DNA from 3 places in the Weissella diestrammenae genome. Region 2 is predicted to be linked to each of the others. Evidence: predicted binding sites of a transcription regulator. Region 2 holds the regulator's gene; each other region holds the start of a gene.

Region 1 (8,441 bases), 220 kb from region 2:
GTAAATACAATGAAGGTTCGCCCATCAGTAAAGCCTATGTGTGATAACTGCAAGGTTATCCGCCGTAACGGTCGTGTGATGGTGATTTGCACAAATCCCAAGCACAAACAACGCCAAGGTGCATAATAGCACTTCGGTTTCACAAATAAATAACTTACTATAGGGTGATTTGCACAAATCCCAAGCACAAACAACGCCAAGGTGCATAATAGCACTTCGGTTTCACAAATAAATAACTTACTATAGGAGGTAATAGCAATGGCTCGTATTGCAGGAATCGATTTGCCTCGCGATAAGCGTATCGTGATCGCATTGACATATGTATACGGAATCGGTAACACTACTGCTGAAAAGATTTTGGCAGAAGCTGGAGTTTCTGAAGACGTACGTGTTCGTGACTTGACACCAGACCAAGAAGACGCCATCCGTGCCATCGTTGATGGTATCAAGGTGGAAGGTGACTTGCGTCGTGAAGTCTCATTGAACATTAAAAAGTTACAAGAAATCGCATCATACCGCGGCATTCGCCATCGTAAGGGCTTGCCTGTTCGTGGTCAAAATACCAAGAACAACGCTCGTACGCGCAAAGGCCCAGCTACTGCGATTGCAGGTAAGAAGAAGTAATTAACTACCGTAGAAAGGAGCTTATTTATTCATGGCAGGTCGTAATACTCGTAAGCGTCGTGTAAAAAAGAATATTGAAAGTGGTGTAGCACACATCCACGCAACATTCAACAACACGATCGTAATGATTACTGATGTCCAAGGTAACGCTGTTGCCTGGTCATCTGCTGGTTCACTTGGATTTAAGGGTAGCCGTAAGTCAACGCCATTTGCTGCGCAAATGGCTTCTGAAGCTGCTGCCAAGGGAGCAATGGAAAACGGAATGAAGACAGTTGAAGTAACTGTTAAGGGTCCTGGTTCAGGACGTGAATCTGCTATCCGTGCATTGGCCGCTGCAGGTTTGGAAGTTACTTCTATCAAGGATGTCACTCCAGTACCACACAACGGTTCTCGCCCACCAAAGCGTCGTCGTGTCTAATTGCCACTTGCAACTAGGTTCACATGTAAGCTTTGATGAAAGGGGTAACAAACACTATGCTTGAATTCGAAAACCCAAAGATCACTCTTGTTGAAGAAAATGACAATTACGGAAAATTTGTAGTTGAGCCACTTGAGCGCGGCTACGGAACAACGCTTGGTAATTCTTTGCGTCGTGTATTGTTGTCATCTTTGCCAGGAGCAGCGATCAATTCTGTACAAATCGATACTGTTTTGCATGAATTTTCAACAATCGAAGGGGTTGTTGAAGATGTGACGCAAATCATCTTGAATCTTAAAAAAGTTTCATTAAGTATCGAAAGCGATGAAGAGAAGACACTCGAAATTAATGTCGCCGGTCCAGCCACTGTGACTGCTGCTGATATTACTGGAGATAGTGATGTAACAGTTTTGAATAAAGACTTATACATTGCTACTGTTGCGGCTGGGGCAACCTTGCACATGACTTTGACCGCTGAACGTGGTCGTGGATATGTGTCCGCAGACCAGAATAAGGAATTGCATGAAGATTTGCCAATTGGCGTTCTTGCAATTGATTCAATCTTTACCCCAATTGAACGTGTCAACTATCAAGTTGAGAGTACACGTGTTGGTCAACGTGATGACTTTGATAAATTAACATTTGATGTTTGGACAGATGGTTCTTTGACACCAACGGAAGCAATTTCATTGGCAGCACAAGTTCTCTCATCTCACTTAAATGCATTTGTCGGATTGTCAGAGCGTGCTGTGACGGCACAAGTGATGGTGGACAAGGAAGAAACTGTAGCACCTAAGCATACTGAGATGCCAATCGAAGAGCTTGATCTATCAGTTCGTTCTTATAATTGTCTCAAACGGGCTGGGATTAACTCTGTTCAAGAGTTAGTAGATCGGACAGAAATCCAAATGATGTCTGTACGTAACCTCGGTCGGAAATCACTTGACGAAATCCAAGAAAAGCTAACATTGCTTGGTTTGGGATTCCGCAAGGAAGATTAGATTATATAGATAAGAATACCAAAGAAGGAGGAATGACTCATGTCATACCGTAAGTTGGGACGCACAAGCTCACAACGTAAGGCTTTGTTGCGTGATTTAACAACTGCATTGTTAATTAACGGTCGTATCGAGACAACTGAGGCTCGCGCCAAGGAAGTTCGTAAGACTGCTGAAAAAATGATTACGTTGGGAAAGCACGGAGACTTAGCTTCTCGTCGTAAGGCAGCTGCTTTCTTGCGTAACGTTGTTGCGGAAGTTTCGACAACTGAAGACAACAAGGTTAAGGTTGAAAACGCTTTGCAACACTTGTTTAATCATGTTGCACCTCGTTTTGAAGGCCGTGCGGGTGGATACACACGCATCTTAAAGACAGTACAACGTCGTGGTGACGCTGCACAAATGGTTATCTTGGAATTGGTTGACTAATTCGTTAGTTGCCAAAATCGATAAACATACTTTAAAATCTCCAAATTATAATGCATAAACTGTTACGATGATGGCTCAAAGCCAAGTCTAGGTTGAATGATCTTAAACGGATCGCGCACTATAATTTGTGAGGTTTTTTTTATATCCTGAAATCATCTTGGATTGTCATAAATTTCACAAAAATAATAAATTTTCCGGTTTATTGTGTGTGATTTAAGCAATAAAATGCTTTTATTTTTGAAAGAAAACGGTTACAATAGATATGTAAAAACTTTCACAAATAGAAATGGATGAAAAAGGGGACTGAACATGAAAGCTGCTGTAGTACGTGAGACAAATGATGGTTATGTTGATTTAATCGATGATTGGACACCGCGTCAATTGGGCTTTGGTGAAGCATTAGTTGATGTCGAATATGTTGGATTGTGTCATACTGATTTACATTGTGCAAGTGGCGATTTCGGAGATCCAAATAAATTAGGTGACCGCAATGGTAATTTCCGGCGTGTAATCGGACATGAAGGTGTTGGACGTGTATCAAAATTGGGTGAGGGCGCTGGTGATTACCTAAAGCTTGGTGATCGGGTTTCAATTGCATGGTTTTATGATGCCTGTGGTGTTTGCGATTACTGTGTTTCAGGAAATGAAACATTCTGTCGAAATGTCCGCAATTCTGGTTATACAATTGATGGTGCAATGTCACAACAATGTGTAGTGAATGCGAAATATGCGGTCAAAGTGCCGGATGGTCTTGATCCACTTGAAGCAACTTCAATCACATGTGCTGGTGTGACGATGTATAAGTCATTGAAGGTTGGAGAGACAAAGCCAGGTCAATGGGTTTCTGTGCACGGCGCCGGTGGTCTCGGTAATTTAGCGGTTCAATATGCACATAATGTTTTTGGTGCTCATGTTGCTGTAATTGACGGTAACCCAGATAAGTTAGAAGCAGCCCATCAAAACGGCGCTGAAGTGATGATTAATCGGAAGACCGAAGATGTAGTCGCACGAGTTAATGAGCTCACTGGTGGTGTGCATAATGCGCAGGTAACAGCCGTTAATGACGCCGCCTTTTCTCAAGCGGTTAATGTGTTGCGGCCAATGGGAAAGTTAGTGGCTGTCGCATTACCACAAGGTGATATGGCATTGAATATTGCTAAGACAGTCCTTGATGGGATTGAAGTCCGTGGATCATTAGTTGGTACGCGTGCTGATTTGAAGGAAGCTTTCCAATTTGGAGCCGAAGGTAAAGTTAAGCCAATTGTTGAGAAAGTTCCATTCTCAGAAATTAACAGCGTGATTGATGAAATGCGTCATGGTAAAATCACGGGTCGTAAGGTGTTTGATTTTACAACGCTATAAGTTAAAATAGTCAAAAAAGTGTCCACTGATAAGCATCGGCTTATCAGTTTTTTATTACTTAAACTGCTTAAAATTCAGGCTGCAACTATTTCATTCAAAAAGATGATATCGCTACGATTAGACGTGTTAGCCAATATTTTATCTATATATACTAATATCTCAAATGAATATATGTATGCTGTATGAAAAATAAACGTTGATATATGATATCAATTTGGTTAAAAAAAAGTCGGGGGACGAAAAAAATTCATATCTCATACCTATAATGAAAAATATCATATTATCTTAAAAAGTGGACAATTATCCTAATTTAATAGGGAGGATAAATACATATGTTTAAGAGGAAACTTTTCAAATGGTTGGGTTGTATCATCATTGTATTGCCATTGGTGACGTCACTTGTTTTGATTGCCCCGCACATTTTTCATTCCGGGCATCACGCACATGCAGCTGATAGTCAGCAAAAATTAACACCAGATATCGGTGAAGGGTATCATACATATACAACTGAAGAAGCAGATGGCGTCGCCGGCTCAGTACTGCCGGTACACCCATACTCATTAGATGCTGGAACATTAGCACCGAATACAAACAGTTTTTTTAGCGAGCAACCAAAAGAAAAATCTGAACTAGATGCAACTACTCGTAATTATGGTGGGGCCCAAGAAAATTGGTATGGTAGTAAGAATTGGTTGAATTGGGAGCATTTAGGACCCGAGTATACAGGTTTTCGAGCCAAAAAAACGGCATCACCAGCCAAGGACAGTAGTAATAAAATTATCCCAGGAGCTTATGATATTTCATTAAAAATGACGGGCGGGACGCAAACGGAATATACGAAAAACAAAGCTGAAATTGTTTTTGTATTTGACCGGTCCTATTCGATGATTAGCAATGAAGATCCAGGAAATGCCCAAGAAAATCGACTAGTTAAAGCACAGCGCGCCTTTACGGATTTCGTGAAGGTAATTAGACCATACGTGACAAATAATCAATTACGAGTTGGGTTGGTACCCTATTCAGATGGGGTGAAAACCAATGATATCGTTCAAATCGGTGGTGAGAATGCGTTAAAATCAATCGATGATTATATTCGAAGTATGCAGATTACTGCGGGAAACGATGCCGGTACCTATACCCAAGGTGCATTACGTGCAGCGCATAAAATGTTAGATGCCAGCAATTTTACTGAGAACAATAAAATCATCGTTTTGCTTTCTGATGGCGCAGCTAGTCAACACGATTCGCCAACTTCATTGAGCGGAAATAGTAGGCCATGGGGCACGAATTATCCATATACATCGGATTTATTAATTAAAGGTGCAACCAACAATAATATGACCTATCCAAGCGCCGCAAATTATAATAACAATCAAACGATGACTAATAATAACCCTTTTAGTGGTTACTATTCTCGGATTGGTGCAGGTAACGACGCGAATCCTTACCGAATTTCGCACTCGATTGGAGATGGTGACTATATCTCAGGACAAGCAGCTATTGAGGAAGCCAATCAAATCAAAAAAGATACAAAAATTCGCGCGCTTTATACGATTGGTACAATGGTGGTCAGAGATGGAGAGACACAGTCAGCACGGTCAACTCGGCTCGCACAAGATTTGTTGCAAGCAATTGCATCCATTGATCCTAAAGGCAATGTTAATTATTACTATAACGCAATTGCAACGGACAAATTATTGAATCATCTGAACGAACTAGTCACAGAGTTGTTTGATTTCGTTAAAAATGCGCATTTACATGATAGTATTCCCAAAACAATGTTAATTGATGGTCAGCCTAGTGAAACTTTAAACGGCGATGGCCCAATTAAAGTCAATCGTTGGCGGCAAGCAGATTTCAGTCACTTATCGGATTTACCAACGATCAATATTGGCAATGCGTTTAATGCGAATTCTCAATATGATGTGCTCACGCCGGTGACAGGGACGTACGATGCTAGTACTGGGGCAATTGATTTAAATCATATTGATATTCCACAAGGAGAGATGATAGAAATTATCTATCGGATTCATGTGGTGACTGAGCGTGCAGATTTTGTGCCAAATCAATGGTTACAAACCAATGGCACAACCACCTTTCAGCCCCAACAACTAAATGCGATATTAGTTCAAATTGGTGTGCCGTCGGTTAAAGCACCTGGTAGACAATTGGTCGTTAAAAAAACTTGGATTGGCGATAACAGTGATAACGTTCGAACACGACCGGACACGTTACAATTTAATTTGACCCGTAAAAATCTAACGGATGGTCAAGCATGGGTTAATGATACATTAACACTAGCAAAACCATATAAAGACGATGACGTCCCGTTAAACGATGAAAAATTAAAGGAAGCGTGGGGAAAATCATATCAGCAGACAGATCATGACTTATGGTTGCCAATTTTTAACAATCAAGGCGAGAACATTACATACGAATTAGTAGAACAAAACATTCCTGGTTACGCGACGAGCTTATCGGTGACCGATCAAAATCAGTATCATTTTACAAATACCTTAACTGATTTTAAATATCAGCTACGAAAAGTTGACCAGTCTGGTCATTCATTGACTGGGGCTACTTTCTTAATTGAAAATCAGTTAGACGTCGATAAGACGTTTGAAAATGATGTGATAACGAGTCAAGGTGTGATCCCCGCTGGAACAATGGTCACTGCTGGTACGTGGATTTCTTACAATCGAATTTTAAATGGGCAGACGGTTGCTGATCATAGTGGAAATGGAATTGTGACCTTAGATAACAATGGCACATATGACCTGCCACCATATAATGCGGAATATGGGCAAAAGTTTCGAATCAGTGAAATTTCAGCGCCTAAAGGTTTTGAATTGTTGGCAAATCGCTACATTTATGGCGTTGTCAGCGATGGTTCAAATGCACCTGAACCTGTGACACTTGGCGGTGATCATTTGGTCGACTTGGATGCGTACGATGCCGAACGTAAAGATGCAGACGGTCATGCAATTGATAATTGGGCGCAAAGGCAGAAATTATTCTTGTTCACAGATGCGACGTATGCAACATTAATTAGCCCAAGTAGTGCGATTGATGGGATGAAACTCTCAATTCAAAATGACTTAACATATTTTAGTCTTACGAATCAACTGAAACGATATGCACTCGACATTACAAAATTAAATTCTGGGCATGGCAGTTTAGCTGGGGCGCGTTTTCAATTGTTTCAAGCAGATAGTTCAGACCATTGGCAGACATTAGGCAGTGAAATGACGACTAATGAATCAGGACAGGTGACCTTAGACGCAAACATTAAAGTACCTGCTAAATACCGATTGGTTGAAACGCATGCCCCCGATGGCTATTCGCGAATTACTGTCGATTTAATCTTTGAAATCAAAAGTGATGGGACGATCATCACTACCAATCCAGATGCAGCTTGGACATTGGCCGACCATCTGACTGACGGTACGGTAGATAATGTGATTCATGTCACAGCAAAAGATTTACGTCAATTTATGATGCCAGCAACTGGTGATCGAAAAATAATTATTGTACTGGGTGCGATATTGATTGTTGTGATCATTGTTGGGACGTTAATGATTAATGATCGAGACGGGAGGCCGACTGATGACAAAACAATGGATTAAATGGTTATCACTGTTATTCGTATGCTTTGCGGTTTTTTATAGTACTGAACGATTAAAAATCTACGCAGATAGTGACGATTATGTCACGCATATTCGACTACATAAAGTAGTCTTAGGTACAGGTACAGGTACAGGTACAGGTACAGGTACAGGTACAGGTATTGGGGCGGATAGTTTTGAAAACTGGGGGCTGAACTGACCGACCTTGGTAATTGGCGACCACTAGATAATGTTAATTTTGTTTACTATGATATGATGTCATATCTGGATTGGAAAGATGGTGAAATTCAACCAGTGTGGCGGACGGGGACCACAGTCTTTCCAGATAATGCAACTAAAGCCAATGCCTTAGACCAGATAACGGCGCATTTTTCAATTGTCCAGAGTAGTAATAGTGCTTCAAGGTGGCAATTTGAATTTCATACCATTGATCATCAGCAACACCTAACGAATGACCAATTATTACATGATTTAACGGTGGTTGCCGGAAAAACCGATAGTAGTCAGTTAACGCATACCGAAATGACGGGCAAAAGTACGACGTCGGGTAAGGGGAATGTTGATTTATCGCTCTCCAAGGGCCTTTGGTTAATCATCGAGGATGGGCGACCACATGGCGTTAGTCAAATCGCGACACCGATGCTATTGTCATTACCAACTGAAAATCAGAATGGGGTCCGCTATGGGCCCAATGATACGGTTCATTTTTATCCAAAGAACTATACAATGTCGACATCGTTAAATAAGATGGTTGATCCTGATGGTCAAGGTTATGTGGAAAATGATGATAAAATTGGCGTTTACCGTGGACACTCATTTAAATGGGCCATAGATATTACCTTGCCGGCAACGGCTGAAGATTTTCAAACGTTCATGCTAAAGGACGTTTTACCTCATCAAGTTGATTTACAACAAATTAAAATTTTCCAATTAGCAGGTGCTAATCATGGCGACGTATTGTGGTCGTCAGATTTTCGACCGGCT
Region 2 (8,441 bases):
TTCAGTGAGCACCTCATCATCAGCTGCATACGACACGCGGATATAATCTCGTGTGTGCTGTGAAAATGAGATACCGGGTGTGACACCCACACCACCTTCATTTGCCAATTGCCAAGCAAAATTTAAGCCATCCTCTCCGGCATTAAAATCAGCCGGAATCCTAGCAAAAATATAGAATGCACCTTGCGGGTCAACAATGTCAAAGCCCATCTCTGTCATCGCTGTCACAACAAAATCCCGACGTTGACGATAGATATGACGCATTGCAAGCGGCGCATCTTTTGCCAAAGTCAAAGCGGCTGTCGCACCATCTTGTGTTATTTTTGGCAAGGAAAAAGTAATCGTATCGTGTACTTTAGCTGCTTCAGTAATAAATGCTTTAGAGGCCATGATAAAGCCAATACGATATCCTGTCATAGCATGAGATTTTGATAATCCAGTTATTAAAATTGTCTGCTCTGGTAATAAGGTCACCATTGACACATGTGGCATATCATACGTCAATTCAGCGTAGATTTCATCCGAAATCACCCACAATTTATATTTTTTAAAAACCGCCGCCAAAGCCACCAATTCGTCTTTTGAATAAGTCACACCAGTTGGATTACTAGGATAATTAAAAAGGACGGCTTTAATTGGCTGACTGGTCGTTGACATCACGTGCTCAACCGCTTCCGGTGTCAGCTTAAAATGTGTCTGGCTCGTATCGACCTTATAAAGCTTGCCATGGATTAATTCAATGGCTGCAAAATAAGGTGGATATGCCGGTTCCGGAATAATAATACCATCGCCTAGATCAAGTAAAGTTTGAAACGTATCATAAATTGCTTCAGAAACCCCAGATGTAACAATTACATTGTCAACGCCTTCAAAATTCATATTGAACTTTTCATTATAATAGTTTACTGCTGCTTGGCGTAATTTTGGATCACCTTCGGCAACACTGTAGTGAGACTGATCATTTGTCACACTTTCAATAATTGCGCTTTTAACCACATCATCTACCGGAAAACCTGGTTCCCCAAAAGTTAGCCGTACAATATCCTTAATCCCTGAAATTCGTTTTTGAAAATTTGTCAAACCATCCATTGTCATTTCAGTCACACGCGTATTCAATGGTTGAATAAATGAATCTGTCATTTGATTGATTTCCCCTAACTTTTCTCACATATTTTTTTTATCTATATTAAAATAGAAGTAGATTAGTTGATACCTCGCGAACATATAAGAGACGTCAATTAATTATTATTTATTTCTAATGATTTTCATTATACAGTAGATACACTAAATCGTACTAATCGAGGGACATAAATGACTAACTTATTAAATCAGCCCATTCCAAGCGACACTCCGCTTTGGAGTTGGGAACCTGTAATGCAAAAAGAAATTGTCGAGTCTAACGAGGATCTCGTCCCGCTTAGCTTCCTACCAGAAAAAGTTCTCATTAAACCCGATTATTTTATTCAAGGCTTATCTGGCGCCCTGCCTGAATTGTACGCGCGACGTTCAGTACAACAGCGGTTATATGAGGCCACCAAGCTTTTACCCACCGGTTATAAATTTGTGGTCTTTGATGCTTGGCGTTCTGTGTCAACCCAAGCCGCATTATTTCATTCCCTTAATCGCAAACTAGCAATTGACCATCCTGACTGGTCTCTCAACAAATTACGTCAAGCCACACTCGAGACTGTTGCTTTACCATCACGCGATCAACACAAACCATCACCCCATAATACTGGCGGTGCCATCGATTTAACTATTGTCGATGCAACTGGACTTGTGTTAGATATGCAGTCACCATTTGATGACATCACATCTCATTCCAGTGCCGCCTTTTTAGAGCAGCGTACTGACTTATCCGCTATTGAAATACAAGCACGCGATAATCGCCGCTTATTATATAACATTATGACTACCGTTGGTTTTACCAATTTTTCAAATGAGTGGTGGCATTTCGATTACGGCAATCAAAACTGGGCTTTTTGTTCAGGTGAAGACTATGCTTTATATGGTGCAACAAAGCCTTGTTTCCAATGGGCAAATATATTAGATTAAATGAACAATATAAAAACCGAGCCATTCATGGCTCGGTTTTTTACTATATGGCTCAAACAACTATCTCTACCGATCGGTTCGATGTTTAATCTCCTGATAACGCTGGTACCATAAATTAACATAGGCATCTGAAAATGGGCCACGTTTGTTTTGTATCCAATCAACCAAAATTTTAACATGCTCAGTTAAAATAAAGTCTATATCATCCGGATAATGCCATTTTTCACTATGCATCTGATATTCATCAGCATCGAGTAACCGCTTTTCACCATCTGGATAAACCTTAACATCCAAATCATAATCAATATACTTCAATGCTTCTTTATCTAAAACAAACGGTGTCGCCAAATTACAGTAATATGACACCCCATTATCTCGAATCATCGCGACGATGTTAAACCAGTACTTTCGATGAAAAAAGACAATTGCAGGTTCACGGGTTACCCACCGACGGCCATCATCTTCAATGACAACCGTATGATCATTAATGCCTATAATTTCATTCTCACTCGTTTTCAAAACCATCGTCTCGCGCCAAGTTCGGTGAAGACTCCCATCGTGTTTGTAGCTTTTGATCGTTATATAGTCACCCTCGCGCGGTAAACGACTATCTTGCATAACTTTCCTTCTTTCGGGCATAGACCACGAACTTTTCTCTAAAAGTATACCATAATTTCCGCTTTCCGCGCTTCTCAAGTTGTTCAACACTAAAATTCCATTTACCGATGCTGATAATCCTTAAGCCACGAACTGACCTGATTTAAGTCAAATCCTTTGCGATACATGCCAGATTTAACCCGTCTTTCAAATTCCCAACCTTCAAGTTGATCATAACGTTGGACAATTTTTTCAGCTTCACGAGATAAATTTTCCCACATCTCATCATCATCAACAGGATTGTTCAATTGATATTGTGCGATTTCTTTTTCAATAATGGCTTGACTAAATCCTTGCTGATACAGCTTCTTCATTACTTTCTGACGAGCCATACTTGTCGATTCGCGATCATACTTATCAAATAGTTTCGTTACCAGGCGTGACACATGAGCGCGTTGACTTTCATCATCGTATTTAACTAAAGCATCTTCAATCATCAATGCGTCGATTCCCATCTGGCGTAACTTAAAATTTACACCTTGAGGCCCAAATTTACCTGATTGCATTTGTTCGTCAACGTATACTTCGGCGAAGTGCTGATCATCAATAATACTTAAATCAATTAATCGTGCAATCGCCTGATTAATGACAAAGTCAGGGAAATCTTTTTCGATTAATTTCAAACGCACTTGATAGGCTGAATGAATTGCCCCAGTAGCATAGACTAGCGCCGTTTGATAAGCTTTTTGTTCATATTCCGCTGCAATGATTTCTTCTCGCAACTCAGGAGATACCACCGTATCTTTAAATAATTGATATGATGTCAAAATCTTCTCATCAACAGCGAAGGCAAATTCATCATCCAAATAAATATTGTATCGTCCTGGTTTACGTGTTGATGTGACACGTGTCACTTTTGCCATCATTTCTACCTTTCAACTCGATCATTCGCTGTTACATAAAAATCAATCGTCACTGCACCATTGAAAGCTATATGTCAACATTTTGTATGTTACAACAAACAACTTTTCTTTGTGTTTTTCACCATAATAATCAGTCAACCTTCAGAACGAGAAGCCAATTACCTCAAGCCATCTATTGTGCCTAGTGGTTGTTTTGTGCTGATTCTAAAGCAACTGATGCTTCCGTCCAATGTTCTTCAACCACACCTAACTTTTGTTCAATTACTTGCAGTTGTTCATTAATTGTCTGAAGCTTGTCGAGGTTTGATCCAATTGACGGATCATTCAATTGCTGTGTTAATTCCAATTGTTGCGCTACCAAGTCATTCATTTCTTGTTCGGTTGCGTCAACAGCACGCTCTAATTGTCTCAGTTCACGTTGTTGTGCCTTGTTTGCTTGATAGCTAGTTTCTGCCAGTGGCCGAGATTTTTCTTGATTAACTTGTTCTTTTTGTTCATTAATTTGAGCAGTTTTTCCCAAATAGTAATCATAGTTACCATCAAAGAAAGTCACCCCATCAGCTGATAATTCAAGCACTTCCGTTGCTACTTCATTAATAAAATAACGATCATGTGATACAAAGAAAATTGTGCCGTTAAACTCATTTAATGCAGTTTCCAAAACCTCACGTGAATCAATGTCTAAATGGTTAGTCGGTTCATCCAGAATTAAAAAATTATCCTCATTCATTGACAAAACGGTTAATAATAACCTGGCTTTCTCACCACCAGATAATGCACTCACTTTTTTGTCGACATCCTCACCAGTAAACATGAATGAACCTAAAATACTACGCACATCTTTTTCAGGTAAACTCGCATGTAAATCCCAGACGGAATTCAACAGCGACTTTGTTGGATTCAATGTCGCTTGTTCCTGATCATAATAACCAATAGTTACATTAGCCCCGATTTTAAATGAGCCAGCAATAATTGGTAATTGCCCCAGCAATGTCTTAATCAGCGTTGATTTACCAACGCCATTCGGTCCAACCAGCGCGACAGCGTGTTGCTTTTTGACATCAAAATTAATATGTTGTGCCAAAGGTTGTTCTGCATCATAGCCCAAACTCACATCATGCGCTTGTAATACCTCATTACCTGATGATGTTTTGGCCTGAAACGTAATATGTGCAACGCCAGATTCATTGGTCGGTGCTGACAAAACAGTCATTTTTTCCAGTTGCTTACGCCGTGATTGCGCCCGTTTCGTTGTCGATGCTCGAACAATATTGCGATTAACAAAATCTTCAAGCTTGGCAATTTCAGTTTGCTGCTTATCAAATGCCTTTTGTTCCGCCAAGATTTTCGCCGTTTTTTGCTCAATATATCGGCTGTAGTTACCCATGTAATGATCCATCATCCCTGCATGAACTTCATAAATTTCATTAACTACACGATCCAAGAAATATCGATCATGCGAGACAATTAATAACGCACCTTGATAATTTTGTAAATATTTCTCTAGCCACGCCAACGTTTGCATATCTAAATGATTCGTTGGTTCGTCTAACACCAGTAAATCAGGTATTTCAAGCAGTTGTTTTGCAATGGCTAAACGAGTGCGCTGACCACCCGATAATGCCGACACTTTTTGGGCATAAAATGACTCATCAAAACCAAAACCATGTAACACACTTCGAATTGTGGCTTCATAACCATAACCATTCATCGCTTCAAAATCATGTTGAATTTGATCATATTGTGCTAAAAGGTCTTGATATCCTGCACTTTGATAGTCATTGGTTGCTGCAATTTTTGTCTCCAATTGGTGCATTTTCTTTTCAACGGCAATGACGGTTGAAAAACTCGCCAACATCTCCTGATAAACGCTCAGTTCAGAATCAAGGCCTGCATTCTGTGCCAAATAAGCCACTTTCAGCCCTTTTTTGACCGCAATCGTCCCTTCATCAGGCTGTGTTTCGCCGATAATCATCTTTAATAAAGTCGATTTACCAGCTCCGTTTCGGCCAACCAATCCAATCCGTGACTTGTCTTGAATTTGCAATGAAAAGTACTCAAAGAATGTCACCCCACTAAAGCGACGAGCCACATCATTGGCTTGTAAAATAATCATAACTTACTACCTCATATTGAAAATGCCGCACTAGGCGGCATTTTTTTAATTCTTAATATCATTGTCGATAAAATATAACAATGTCTGTAATTCATTCGTTAAATCAACATTCTGAACATGAATTGCACGTGAGACATTTAGGCGTAATGGCGTAAAATTCAAAATACCTTTAACGCCACTTTTTTCTAAACGTGCTGCAATATCTTGTGCAACATCAGCTGGCACAGTCATAATTGCCACGTCAATTCGTTGTTCTGCAATTTGTTCTTCGAGATCATCCATTGAAAAGACCGGAACCCCGTCTTGAATCGTATTGATTAAGTCTGGATTCACTTCAAAGACTGCAGAGATACGGGCGTTTGAAGTTTTTTGAAATTTAAAATTCAACAACGCATGACCTAAATTTCCAAGCCCAATTAATGCTGCCGAAGCCAAATTATCTTGATTTAATTCGCCAGCAAAAAATTCTAGCAATGCTTCAACATCGTAACCATAACCACGTTTACCTAATGCACCAAAGCAAGAAAAATCACGACGAATGGTAGCTGCATCAATTTTAACAATTTCTGCTAAGTCAACCGATGAAATTCGGTTAATACCGTCATCTAATAATAACTTTAAGTACCGATAATAGATCGGCAATCGTTTTGCCGTTGCCCGTGGAATCTTCTGATCTGCCATTTCTGTCTCACTTTATCTCTAATTTTCATTTGCTTTATTCTGCCATCATTTTAGCACAAGTCGAGAAGTTTGTGAAATATACAACATTTATTCCTTCAAGGCTTCTTGAATCTCATTCATTAAAATCATGGCTTGTATTGGCGTTAAATTAGCCAAATCAGCTGTTTGTAATCGTGTTAATGCTTCACTCATTGTTGGCGTCATCAATGCATTATCGAACAGCGTCAATTGTTGTTCTGAGCTATTTTCAGGTGATTCAAACGTCTGATTATTAGGTGCGATATGCGCTGATTCGGCTTCCAATTGCTTTAAAATTTTGGTTGCTCTTTGAATGACAAGTTCAGGTAATCCCGCTAATTTTGCCACATTAATTCCGTATGACTGGTCAGCTGGTCCAGGTAAAACCTTATGTGAAAAAATTAAGTTCCCAGCTTCTTCATGCGCGCCGACGTGCATATTAAATAATTGGGGTAATTCATCAGCTAACGTTGTTAGTTCATGATAATGCGTCGAAAATAACGTTTTAGCATGCACATGATCATGCACGTATTCAATAATTGCCTGTGCAAGTGCCATGCCATCAAAAGTTGCCGTTCCACGACCTAATTCGTCAAACAGAATCAATGAATGACTTGTTGCATCAGACAAAGCTGTATTGGCCTCTGCCATTTCAACCATAAATGTTGAGTTACCAGAAATCAAGTCGTCTGCCGCACCAATTCGTGTAAATATTTGATCAAAAATGGGCAAATTTGCAGACTCGGCCGGCACAAATGAGCCCACCTGTGCCAAAACAACCGTCAAGGCCAATTGCCGCATATAAGTTGATTTACCTGACATATTTGGCCCAGTAATTAGCATGACCGTTTGATCAACAGCCATCTCAATATTATTCGCAACGTAAGCTTGATGACCTAATACCTTTTCAACAACAGGATGTCGACCATTCACAATTTTCAATTCATGCCCAGTTGTTAGTTCCGGTCGAACAAAATGATATTTTTCTGCAACAGATGTGAATGCAAGCAAGACATCTAATTCAGATAAACTTTTTGCTAAGTTCTGGAGTCGTGTAATATTCACTTTAACTTGTTCACGAATCTCAGTAAACACTTGATACTCTAAAGCACTAGACTTTTCTTCAGCCTCTAAAATTTGCTGCTCATGTGTCTTGAGTTCAGGTGTAACAAAGCGTTCAGCGTTTACTAACGTTTGTTTGCGCGTGTATCGCGTGGCATCTAACTTATCAATATTTGCCTTGGTGACCTCTATATAATAGCCAAAAACCTTATTGTAACCAATTTTCAAACTATTAATTCCAGTCTCTTGCCGCTCTGTCGCTTCCATTTCAGCAAGCCATTGCTTCCCATTGCGCATCACATGTCGATAATCATCCAGTTGCTTATGATAGCCATCTTTAATAATGCCACCATCTTTAATCGAAATTGGTGGCTCATCTGTGATAGCTTGCGTAATAAGCGTTTCTAATTCTGTGACAGGATCAATGCGACTTTGCAATTCACCGATTACCGCACTATCTAAATCCGAGAGTAGCGCTACAATGTTTGGAATTTGACGTAATGAATTTCGAATTTGTAACAAGTCTCGTCCATTCGCTGTGCCATATGCAATGCGACCAACTAGCCGTTCTAAATCATAAACACCTTTTAATGCCGTTTGTAAATCATTACGAATCAAAAATTGTGTTTTAAATTGGTCAATTTTATCATATCGAGCCAAAATATCATCTTGATCAAGTAACGGTTGTTCAAGCCATTGTTTTAGCATTCTACCACCCATGGCAGTTTGCGTTTCATCTAATAACCATAATAATGTACCGCCACGCTGCTGCGTGCGTAAATTAACCGTTAACTCCAAATTAGCTCGTGAATTGCGATCTAATTTTAAAAATTGAGCAATTTCATAGTGCTTTGCGATTTGTAAATGATCCAATGATCTTTTTTGAGTTGTAAACAAATACGCCAACAATAATTTTGCAGCTGTTAGCGCGGCGGCTTGAAGCGCCTGAACCAAATATGAAATATCTGCACTTGGATCAATTTGGTCCT
Region 3 (8,441 bases), 550 kb from region 2:
CAATTAAATGAATAACGTAAGTATCGAGAACGTGGTAGACACGTCGTTCACGATGCTTACGTTTTTTTGTAGTGGTTTTTTGGCGGTTGATTGCGTCGTTTTGGTAATTAACGGTTAAGTGAGTTTAAATTGTAGCTTACGCAGGCTAATATCGATTAAAAAGGGTGAGAAAGGTCAATGGCTTGAGTTTATCGAGATTTGGGCATTATTTCTTCAAAAATACATAGGATACTTTAAGTAAGTAAAAATGAATACTAAAACGACTAATGGGGGAATTATGGCAAATAAAAAGAATCAGAAAAAGTCAAATGTATCGACTTGGATTATTTTCGGAATTGGATTGCTCATTTTTAGTTATCCGATTTTTGCTCAGGCTTACCAAGCGATGCATCAAACTGGCGTGGTTGAAAATATTAATTATGATTATACACAAAATCGTCAAGCAACATTGGATGCGATGCAAGAAAAAGTAACTAAGCGCAATGATGAGATTAAGGCCCGTGCCGAAAAGAAGGAAGATGAAAAAGTTACCCAGGCGATGCAGGCACTGGGTAGCAAAAAGGCTTTTGAAAGTGGTAAAACGATTACTAATCTTGAAGGGCAAAAGGGTAAGGGAATTGGTGTATTGTCGATACCTGAGATTGGCGGCTTACGACTCCCAATTTTTGATGGTGTGAGTGAGAATGTTTTGCGAAATGGTGTGGGACTATTAGAGGGCACGTCAATCCCAGCTAAGAATCAAAAAGGCTTACATGCTGTTTTGACTTCCCATGCGGGCTTGCCAGAGTCACGGTTATTTACAAACTTAGGTAGTCTGAGTAAAGGTGATAAATTCTATATTGAAATTATGGGTAAAATAATTACGTATCAAGTGGATCGAATTACAGTGGTTAAACCTGAAAAGCTAGAAGGTTATTTTAAAATTGATCCCGAAAAAAACTATGCAACCTTGGTGACTTGTACACCATTGGGTATTAATTCACATCGGTTATTAGTCCGTGGGCATGAAATACCCGGTGAAACAGTGCCGAAAAATGGTGTGAAATCAGAATTTGTAATTGCGGTTGGATTTGTAATCGTGGCTGGTGGGCTCATCACATTCTTAATTAAGCGGCAACAAAAACGGCGAGCAGTTGAAAAGTTGAAAACAATCATTTAGAAGTAGCCATCATGTTGCAAAGAATGATTGATTGAAAAAGCGTATAATGTAAAGAAAAATCAACTGCGGGGTATGATATGGAAACGACAGTACAAGACGATTTCTTTGAGGCGGTTAATGGTGAGTGGGAGGCTCAGGCGGTTATTCCTGATGATAAACCACGTACAGGTGGCTTTACAGATTTGAGTGATGAGATTGAGAAATTGATGCTAGCCACGACAGATCAATGGTTAGAGGGAACTGATGTACCAAACGACTCAGTTTTGCAAAATTTTGTTAAATTACACCGCTTGGCTGCTGATCAAATTGCGCGTGAAAAAGTTGGCCTAACACCAGTGAAGGCAATATTGGCTGAATATGAAGCACTTGATTCATTTCAAGCGTTTACTAAAAAGTTGGTGACCTTTGAACGTCAGGGTAAAACAAATGCAATGCCTTTTGGTGTGGCACCGGATTTTAAAAATGCACAAATGAATGTCTTATGGGCAGATGCTTTAAGTACGATTTTGCCAGATACAACGTATTATGCAGCGGATAACGAGAAAGGTCAGGAACTGTTATTAGCCTTTCGTGAAACAACGTTGCCTATTCTGAAGCGTTTTGGGTATTCTGAACAAGACAGTCAAAAGTTGTTGGATGATACGATTGCATATGACGCGAAAATTGCAAAATATGTGCTATCTAATGAAGAAGGATCTGAATACGCAAAATTGTATCATCCGTATGAATGGGCTGAATTTGTTAAATTCGCACCAGAATTACCACTAACTGATTTCATGACGGCGATGCTTGGCAAGATACCGGATCAAATCATTGTCCCAGAGGAACGTTTTTGGCAACATGCGACCGAATTTTATTCAGCAACTGTATGGCCACAGCTTAAAGCGTATTTGTTAGTCTCAATTGCATTAGATTACACAGGCCTTTTAACTGAGGACATGCGTGTCTTGGGCGGTGCTTATCATCGTATTGTTAGTGGAACACCCGAACCGGTATCGCGCAAAAAAGCGGCCTTCTATCTTGCAGCTGGCCCCTATAATCAGGCACTGGGTCTTTGGTATGCAGGTGAAAAATTTTCCGCTGCAGCCAAAGCTGACGTTGAGCAAAAAGTGGCAACCATGATTGATGTTTATAAGGATCGTCTTGGGACAGCAGACTGGTTAGCACCGGAAACGCGACAACAGGCAATTGTGAAACTGGATGCCATCGTACCGCATATCGGTTATCCTGATCGATTGCCAGCGCGTTTCTATGATAAGGTTATCGATTCGGATTTGACTTTATTTGATAATTTTCAAAAACTTAGTCAGCTGGGCATTGCTTATGCCTGGTCGAAATGGCATCAACCAGTAGATAAAACTGAATGGCACATGCCAGCCCATATGGTTAATGCGTACTATGATCCACAACAAAACCAAATTGTTTTCCCAGCTGCCATTTTACAAGCGCCTTTTTATGATCTTAATCAGTCGTCATCGGCTAATTATGGTGGCATTGGTGCCGTCATCGCGCATGAAATATCACATGCATTTGATACTAATGGTGCGGCTTTTGATGAACATGGTAGCCTCAATAATTGGTGGACCGATGCTGATTACCAAGCTTTTGAGGCACGGACAAAAGCGGTGGTTGAACAATTTGATGGGCAATTATCGTATGGTGCAAAGGTAAATGGAAAATTAACAGTGTCAGAAAATGTTGCTGATTTAGGGGGGCTTGCAGCTGCATTAACGGCCGCAAAGCGTGAGCCTGATTTTTCAGCTGAACAATTCTTTATCAATTGGGCTACAATCTGGCGGTTAAAGGCACGGCCTGAGTTTATGCAAATGATGGCCAGTGTTGATGTACATGCTCCAGCCAAACTCCGAGTTAATATTCAAGTTGCCAATTTTGATGACTTCTTTACAACTTTTAATATTCAATCTGGTGATCAAATGTGGCGTGACCCCAAACAACGCTTGATGATTTGGTAGATGACAAAGTAAGTTGTGTTAAATGATTAGGAGTGATTGCCTTAAAATTTAAAGTTTAACTAAAACCGTTTGCGACTTGCAAACGGTTTTTTGTAAGTGACTATATGATTTTTTGAGTTATCTGGGGTGGGAATGGTGTAATTGTTTTATATTTCACAAAGTAGGCATAATAACGAGAGTTGTTTAGCCGTGTATGTAACCGCTTACACTAAAAATCGATTCACAATGTAGAATTGGAATTGAGATATAATCGCTAAGAATGTTACCATTCAGGGAAAAAGTAAGCATGTAAAAATGATCATAAATTGTTGACAATTAGTTGTGAGGTGCTATACTTATCTTTGTTAATAAATGCACAAACTTAAATGACATCTTGAAGGAGAAGTTAACATGGTTGATACAATTGCACCTAAGAAAGTCAAAAAGGTTTTGACACCTGAAGAAAAAGCAGCGCGCGTTGCAGCTGCTGAGAAGATGACTGGTGATTTAGTTGAAAAGGCGCAAAAAGCGCTAGTTGAGTTTGCTACGTATTCACAAGAACAAGTTGATAAAATTGTTGCTGCGATGGCGCTTGCAGGTTCAGAAAACTCATTGTTATTAGCCCATGAGGCAGTTGAAGAAACTGGTCGTGGTGTTGTTGAAGACAAAGACACGAAGAACCGTTTTGCATCTGAATCAGTTTATAATGCCATTAAAAATGATAAAACAGTTGGGGTTATTAATGAAGATCGTGTCACAGGTAAAGTTGAATTGGCCGCACCGCTTGGTGTCTTGGCAGGAATTGTACCTACGACAAATCCAACATCAACAACGATTTTTAAATCAATGTTGACGGCTAAAACACGTAATGCGATTGTGTTCGCCTTCCATCCACAAGCACAAAAATCATCAGCACATGCGGCACAAATTGTTTATGATGCTGCGGTAGCTGCTGGTGCACCAAAGAATTTCATTCAATGGGTTGAAAAGCCTTCATTGGAAGGCACAACAGCTTTGATTCAAAATCGGGGGATTGCTTCAATCTTAGCAACTGGTGGGCCATCAATGGTTAATGCAGCGTTGAAGTCGGGTAACCCATCAATGGGTGTTGGTGCTGGAAACGGAGCCGTTTACGTTGATGCAACTGCTGATGTAAAGCGCGCGGTTGAAGATTTGTTGCTTTCAAAGCGTTTTGACAATGGTATGATTTGTGCGACTGAAAATTCAGTTGTCATTGCCGCTGAAGTTTACGATGAATTTATGAAACAGTTACAAGAACAAGGCGCATATTTGGTGCCAAAGAAAGATTATAAGAAGGTTGCTGATGCAGTCTTCGTACCAAATGCTGAAGGCTTTGGTGTACAAGGCCCTGTGGCTGGTATGTCAGGGCAATGGATTGCTGCAAAGGCTGATATTAAGATGCCAGCAGATAAAGATGTTTTACTTTTCGAATTAGATAAGAAAAACATTGGTGAAGCTTTGTCATCAGAAAAGTTGAGCCCATTGTTGTCAATTTATAAGGCCGCTTCACGTGAAGAAGGAATCGAGATTGTTCGCGCATTATTGAACTATCAAGGGGCTGGACACAATGCTGCTATTCAAATTGGTGCACAAGATGATCCATTTGTTAAAGAATATGCTGACGCCGTTGAAGCTTCACGTATTTTGGTAAATCAACCTGATTCAATCGGTGGGGTTGGTGATATCTATACAGACGCATTACGTCCATCATTAACACTTGGAACAGGATCATGGGGGAAGAATTCATTGTCACACAATCTTTCAACTTACGACTTATTGAACATCAAGACTGTTGCGCGCCGTCGCAATCGACCACAATGGGTTCGCTTGCCTAAGGACATTTACTATGAGGCAAATTCAATTACTTACTTGCAAGATTTGCCAGGTGTGAGCCGTGCATTTATCGTGGCTGACCCAGGTATGGTGCAATTTGGCTTTGTTGATAAGGTCCTTGACCAATTTAACTTGAGCGTAACACCAGTTAAAACGTCATTGTATGGTACAGTTCGACCTGACCCAACAATGGGGCAAGCAGTTGAAATTGCGCGCCAAATGGCTGATTTTAAGCCAGATACAGTTGTTTTGCTTGGTGGCGGTTCAGCTCTTGATGCTGGAAAGATTGCTCGTTTCTTGTACGAGTATTCAGCATCACATGAGGGTATCTTAAATGACGATGACGCATTGAAGAGCTTATTTGAAGAGTTACAACAGAAGTTTATGGATATCCGTAAGCGAATTGTGAAGTTTGAACACCAAAGTTTGACTCAAATGGTTGCCATTCCAACAACATCAGGAACTGGATCTGAAGTGACACCATTTGCGGTCATTACTGATGACGAAACACATGTTAAATATCCATTGGCAGATTACGAATTGACACCACAAGTTGCTATTGTGGATCCTGAGTTCGTTATGACTGTGCCAAAGCGGACAGTCGCCTTCTCTGGAATGGACGCTTTGTCACATGCCTTGGAGTCATATGTTTCAGTCATGTCATCTGAATTTACACGGCCATGGGCACTGCAAGCTATCCGTTTGATTTTTGAAAATCTTGAAAATTCATATAAATATGATCCTAAGCACCCAACTAAGGAAGGGCATGATGCACGGACAAAGATGCACTATGCATCAACTTTGGCTGGACAATCATTTGCGAATGCCTTCTTAGGAATTAATCACTCATTAGCCCACAAGACAGGTGGTGAATTTGGTTTGCCACACGGTTTGGCAATTTCAATTGCGATGCCACATGTCATCCGGTTTAATGCTGTGACAGGAAATGTTAAGCGGACACCATTCCCACGTTATGAGACCTACACAGCTCAAAAAGACTATGCAGACATTGCTCGTTTCTTGGGCTTGACTGGTAAAGATGACGCAGCATTGGTTGATGCTTTGATTAAGAAGATTGAAAACCTTGCTGCTGCATTGGAAATCGATTTGACTTTGTCAGGTAATGGGGTTGCGAAGAAGGATTTGGACAGTTCAATTGATAAGTTGATGGACTTGGTTTACAACGATCAATGTACACCAGGAAATCCCCGTCAACCAAAGCTAGAAGAGATTCGTGAATTGTTGTTAGCACAATACTAGACAGTATTAGGGGAGCAGATTGTTCTAACGATTGTCGTTGAATTGAAGAATTATTAAGGTGCCGAGTAATTGGCACCTTTTTTAATACAATGAGATCAAATATGCAAAACACAACTTAGAATGTATAATTAACATATAAAAATATTAACGAAATGAGAGTTTTGCATGACACCAGCACGTGATTTTGAAACGTATTTTAACGATCCGGCGTTGACTGGGAATCAACGTGAGATGATGCAATTTGTTCGACAAACTGTGCATATCCTTTATCCTGAAGTGCAAGAACGAGTTGCATATGCCATGCCCGGTTTTTTTCCTGTTGGGCATACAAAAGCAACAGAGACATTGATGCTCATCATGGCAAATAAGAAATGGCTAGGCATCTATGCTTTACCAAAGTTCAATCAAGCTTATGAACAACGGTTAGTTGAACTAGGATTGCACTTTGGCAAAGGCTCAATTCAAGTGCCGTATGATTTTCCAATTGATCAGCTGCAAAGCCTCTTGAAACAAATTATCGAGCTGAATTTGAAGCGAAATGTTGAATGACGGCCGAAATCTTAAATGGATTTAATAACTGACCAGCGTTTTTAACATAAACTGGGGTTCAATAAGGTACAATGGATTTAAGCGTGAATATGAAAAGGTAAAAAATTATCGGAGAAATGACATGACAAAAAATATCGTCATTGTTGGTGCTGGCTTTGCCGGTGTCATGACCGCGCGAAAATTAGCGCGTCAACTATCAAATAAAAAAGAATATCAAATTGTATTAATCGACGAACATCCATTTTTCACTTATCGGACAAGTCTGCACGAGGTTGCAACTAAACGGATTGAACCAAGTGATGTTCAATTTGACTTGCGTCAATTATTTATTCATCAAAAAAATGTCAAGATTGTGACCGCCAATGTCACAGCAATTGATAAAACAACAAAAATTGCTGAAACATCAACTGGTAGTGTGCCTTTTGAGAAACTTGTCATCGCTACTGGCGGACAAGCTGATGCAGATACACCTGGGGCAAGTGAGTTTGGCTATACTTTGTGGACATTAAATGATGCCGTTCGTTTACGAAGCCATATTGAAGAAACAGTTCGGCAAGCGGCGATCGAATTGGATCCAGTGGTCAAAAAAACGATGTTAAATATGGTTATCGTCGGGGCTGGTTTCACAGGGGTGCAATTAGCTGGTGATTTACTTGATGAACGCAAGGAATTAGCAGCTGCTAATAATTTATCTGAACATGACATTAAAGTAACTCTCATTGAAGCTGAATCAGATATTCTGCGTCAATTAGGACAGGTGAATCTTGCCAATAAGGCTGAGGCGTACTTGGCTAAGCAAGGCGCTAATGTTTTAAAGAACACACGTGTTGTTCAAGTCAAAGCACATGAAATTATCCTCTCAGATGGAACGATAATGCCAACTGAAACGTTAATGTGGGCAGCTGGTGTTAAGGCCAAAGATACGTTAGATTATTATGGTTTAGAAACGAATGAGCAAGGCCGTTTCTTTGTGGACGACTATTCCCGAATTGTAGGACAGGAAAATATATATGCCGTAGGTGATGTCGCAACATATCAAGAATTAGCACGGACTAATCCGGATGACCCAACCACTGGATGGACCATTCAGAATGTGGACGGGGCAGTTTCAGGGGCTGATACGGCCGTTGCCAATCTCGTTTTTGATTTAACGGGTAAGGGTACTAAAAAGCGCTTTAAAGGGCGTTACAATGGGTTTGTTGTGACAGTTGGTGCGCATTATGGCGTTGCTTTTGTACGGCGGCATATTAGTTTGTCAGGTTTCTTAGCTAGTGAGTATAAACACTGGAGTAATATTGGCTTTTTGCTAACTTTGGGGTCATTTTACCAAGTCTTTCAATATCTCCTACGAGAGTTTTTCCGAACGCCACATCAACGCACATCAACGCAAGGTAATTCTTCCAATATGGGGAACACGTTATGGACGGTGCCGCTGCGTTTGATTACTGGTATTTATCTGATGATTACTGGTGCCGCAATTGGTGGTGGCTTTGGTATGCTTTTTGCTGGGGTTGGTGTCGCACTTTTCTTGGGATTTTTCACGAGTATCGCTGGCTTTTTGACGATGCTGCTGTCATTTGTCATGATGGGGATGTCCTTTTCAATTTCAGCCCTCTTGTTGCCCTTTGTTGGTATTGCTCTCATGAATGGGGTTGGTCGTTCATTTG

The links. Region 2 encodes Rex, which represses fermentation and respiration genes when NADH is low (regulators of the CRP and FNR family bind a similar motif). Its sites were predicted from a motif close to TTGTGAANTANTTCACAA; they were not measured.
Region 1: a site for Rex is predicted at 2,632-2,649, ahead of adhP (alcohol dehydrogenase AdhP). Genes of this name have one in related genera too.
Region 3: a site for Rex is predicted at 3,274-3,291, ahead of adhE (bifunctional acetaldehyde-CoA/alcohol dehydrogenase). Genes of this name have one in related genera too.

What each region holds. Positions count from the first base shown of each region.
Region 1 is NZ_CP060724.1:536,134-544,574, reverse strand. Features, by position in the region: gene rpmJ (50S ribosomal protein L36) at 10-126, shown strand; gene rpmJ (50S ribosomal protein L36) at 150-209, shown strand; gene rpsM (30S ribosomal protein S13) at 259-624, shown strand; gene rpsK (30S ribosomal protein S11) at 656-1,042, shown strand; gene H9L19_RS02700 (DNA-directed RNA polymerase subunit alpha) at 1,099-2,043, shown strand; gene rplQ (50S ribosomal protein L17) at 2,083-2,469, shown strand; gene adhP (alcohol dehydrogenase AdhP) at 2,779-3,831, shown strand; gene H9L19_RS02685 (SpaA isopeptide-forming pilin-related protein) at 4,164-7,457, shown strand; gene H9L19_RS02680 (hypothetical protein) at 7,438-7,656, shown strand; gene H9L19_RS02675 (pilin N-terminal domain-containing protein) at 7,641-8,441, shown strand, end outside.
Region 2 is NZ_CP060724.1:317,784-326,224, forward strand. Features, by position in the region: gene H9L19_RS01655 (aminotransferase class I/II-fold pyridoxal phosphate-dependent enzyme) at 1-1,140, opposite strand, end outside; gene H9L19_RS01660 (M15 family metallopeptidase) at 1,312-2,055, shown strand; gene H9L19_RS01665 (DUF402 domain-containing protein) at 2,122-2,673, opposite strand; gene H9L19_RS01670 (RecX family transcriptional regulator) at 2,775-3,578, opposite strand; gene H9L19_RS01675 (ABC-F family ATP-binding cassette domain-containing protein) at 3,757-5,691, opposite strand; gene H9L19_RS01680 (redox-sensing transcriptional repressor Rex) at 5,737-6,372, opposite strand; gene mutS (DNA mismatch repair protein MutS) at 6,460-8,441, opposite strand, start outside.
Region 3 is NZ_CP060724.1:863,785-872,225, forward strand. Features, by position in the region: gene H9L19_RS04245 (class C sortase) at 278-1,159, shown strand; gene H9L19_RS04250 (M13-type metalloendopeptidase) at 1,237-3,132, shown strand; gene adhE (bifunctional acetaldehyde-CoA/alcohol dehydrogenase) at 3,523-6,225, shown strand; gene H9L19_RS04260 (DUF1801 domain-containing protein) at 6,391-6,774, shown strand; gene H9L19_RS04265 (NAD(P)/FAD-dependent oxidoreductase) at 6,896-8,441, shown strand, end outside.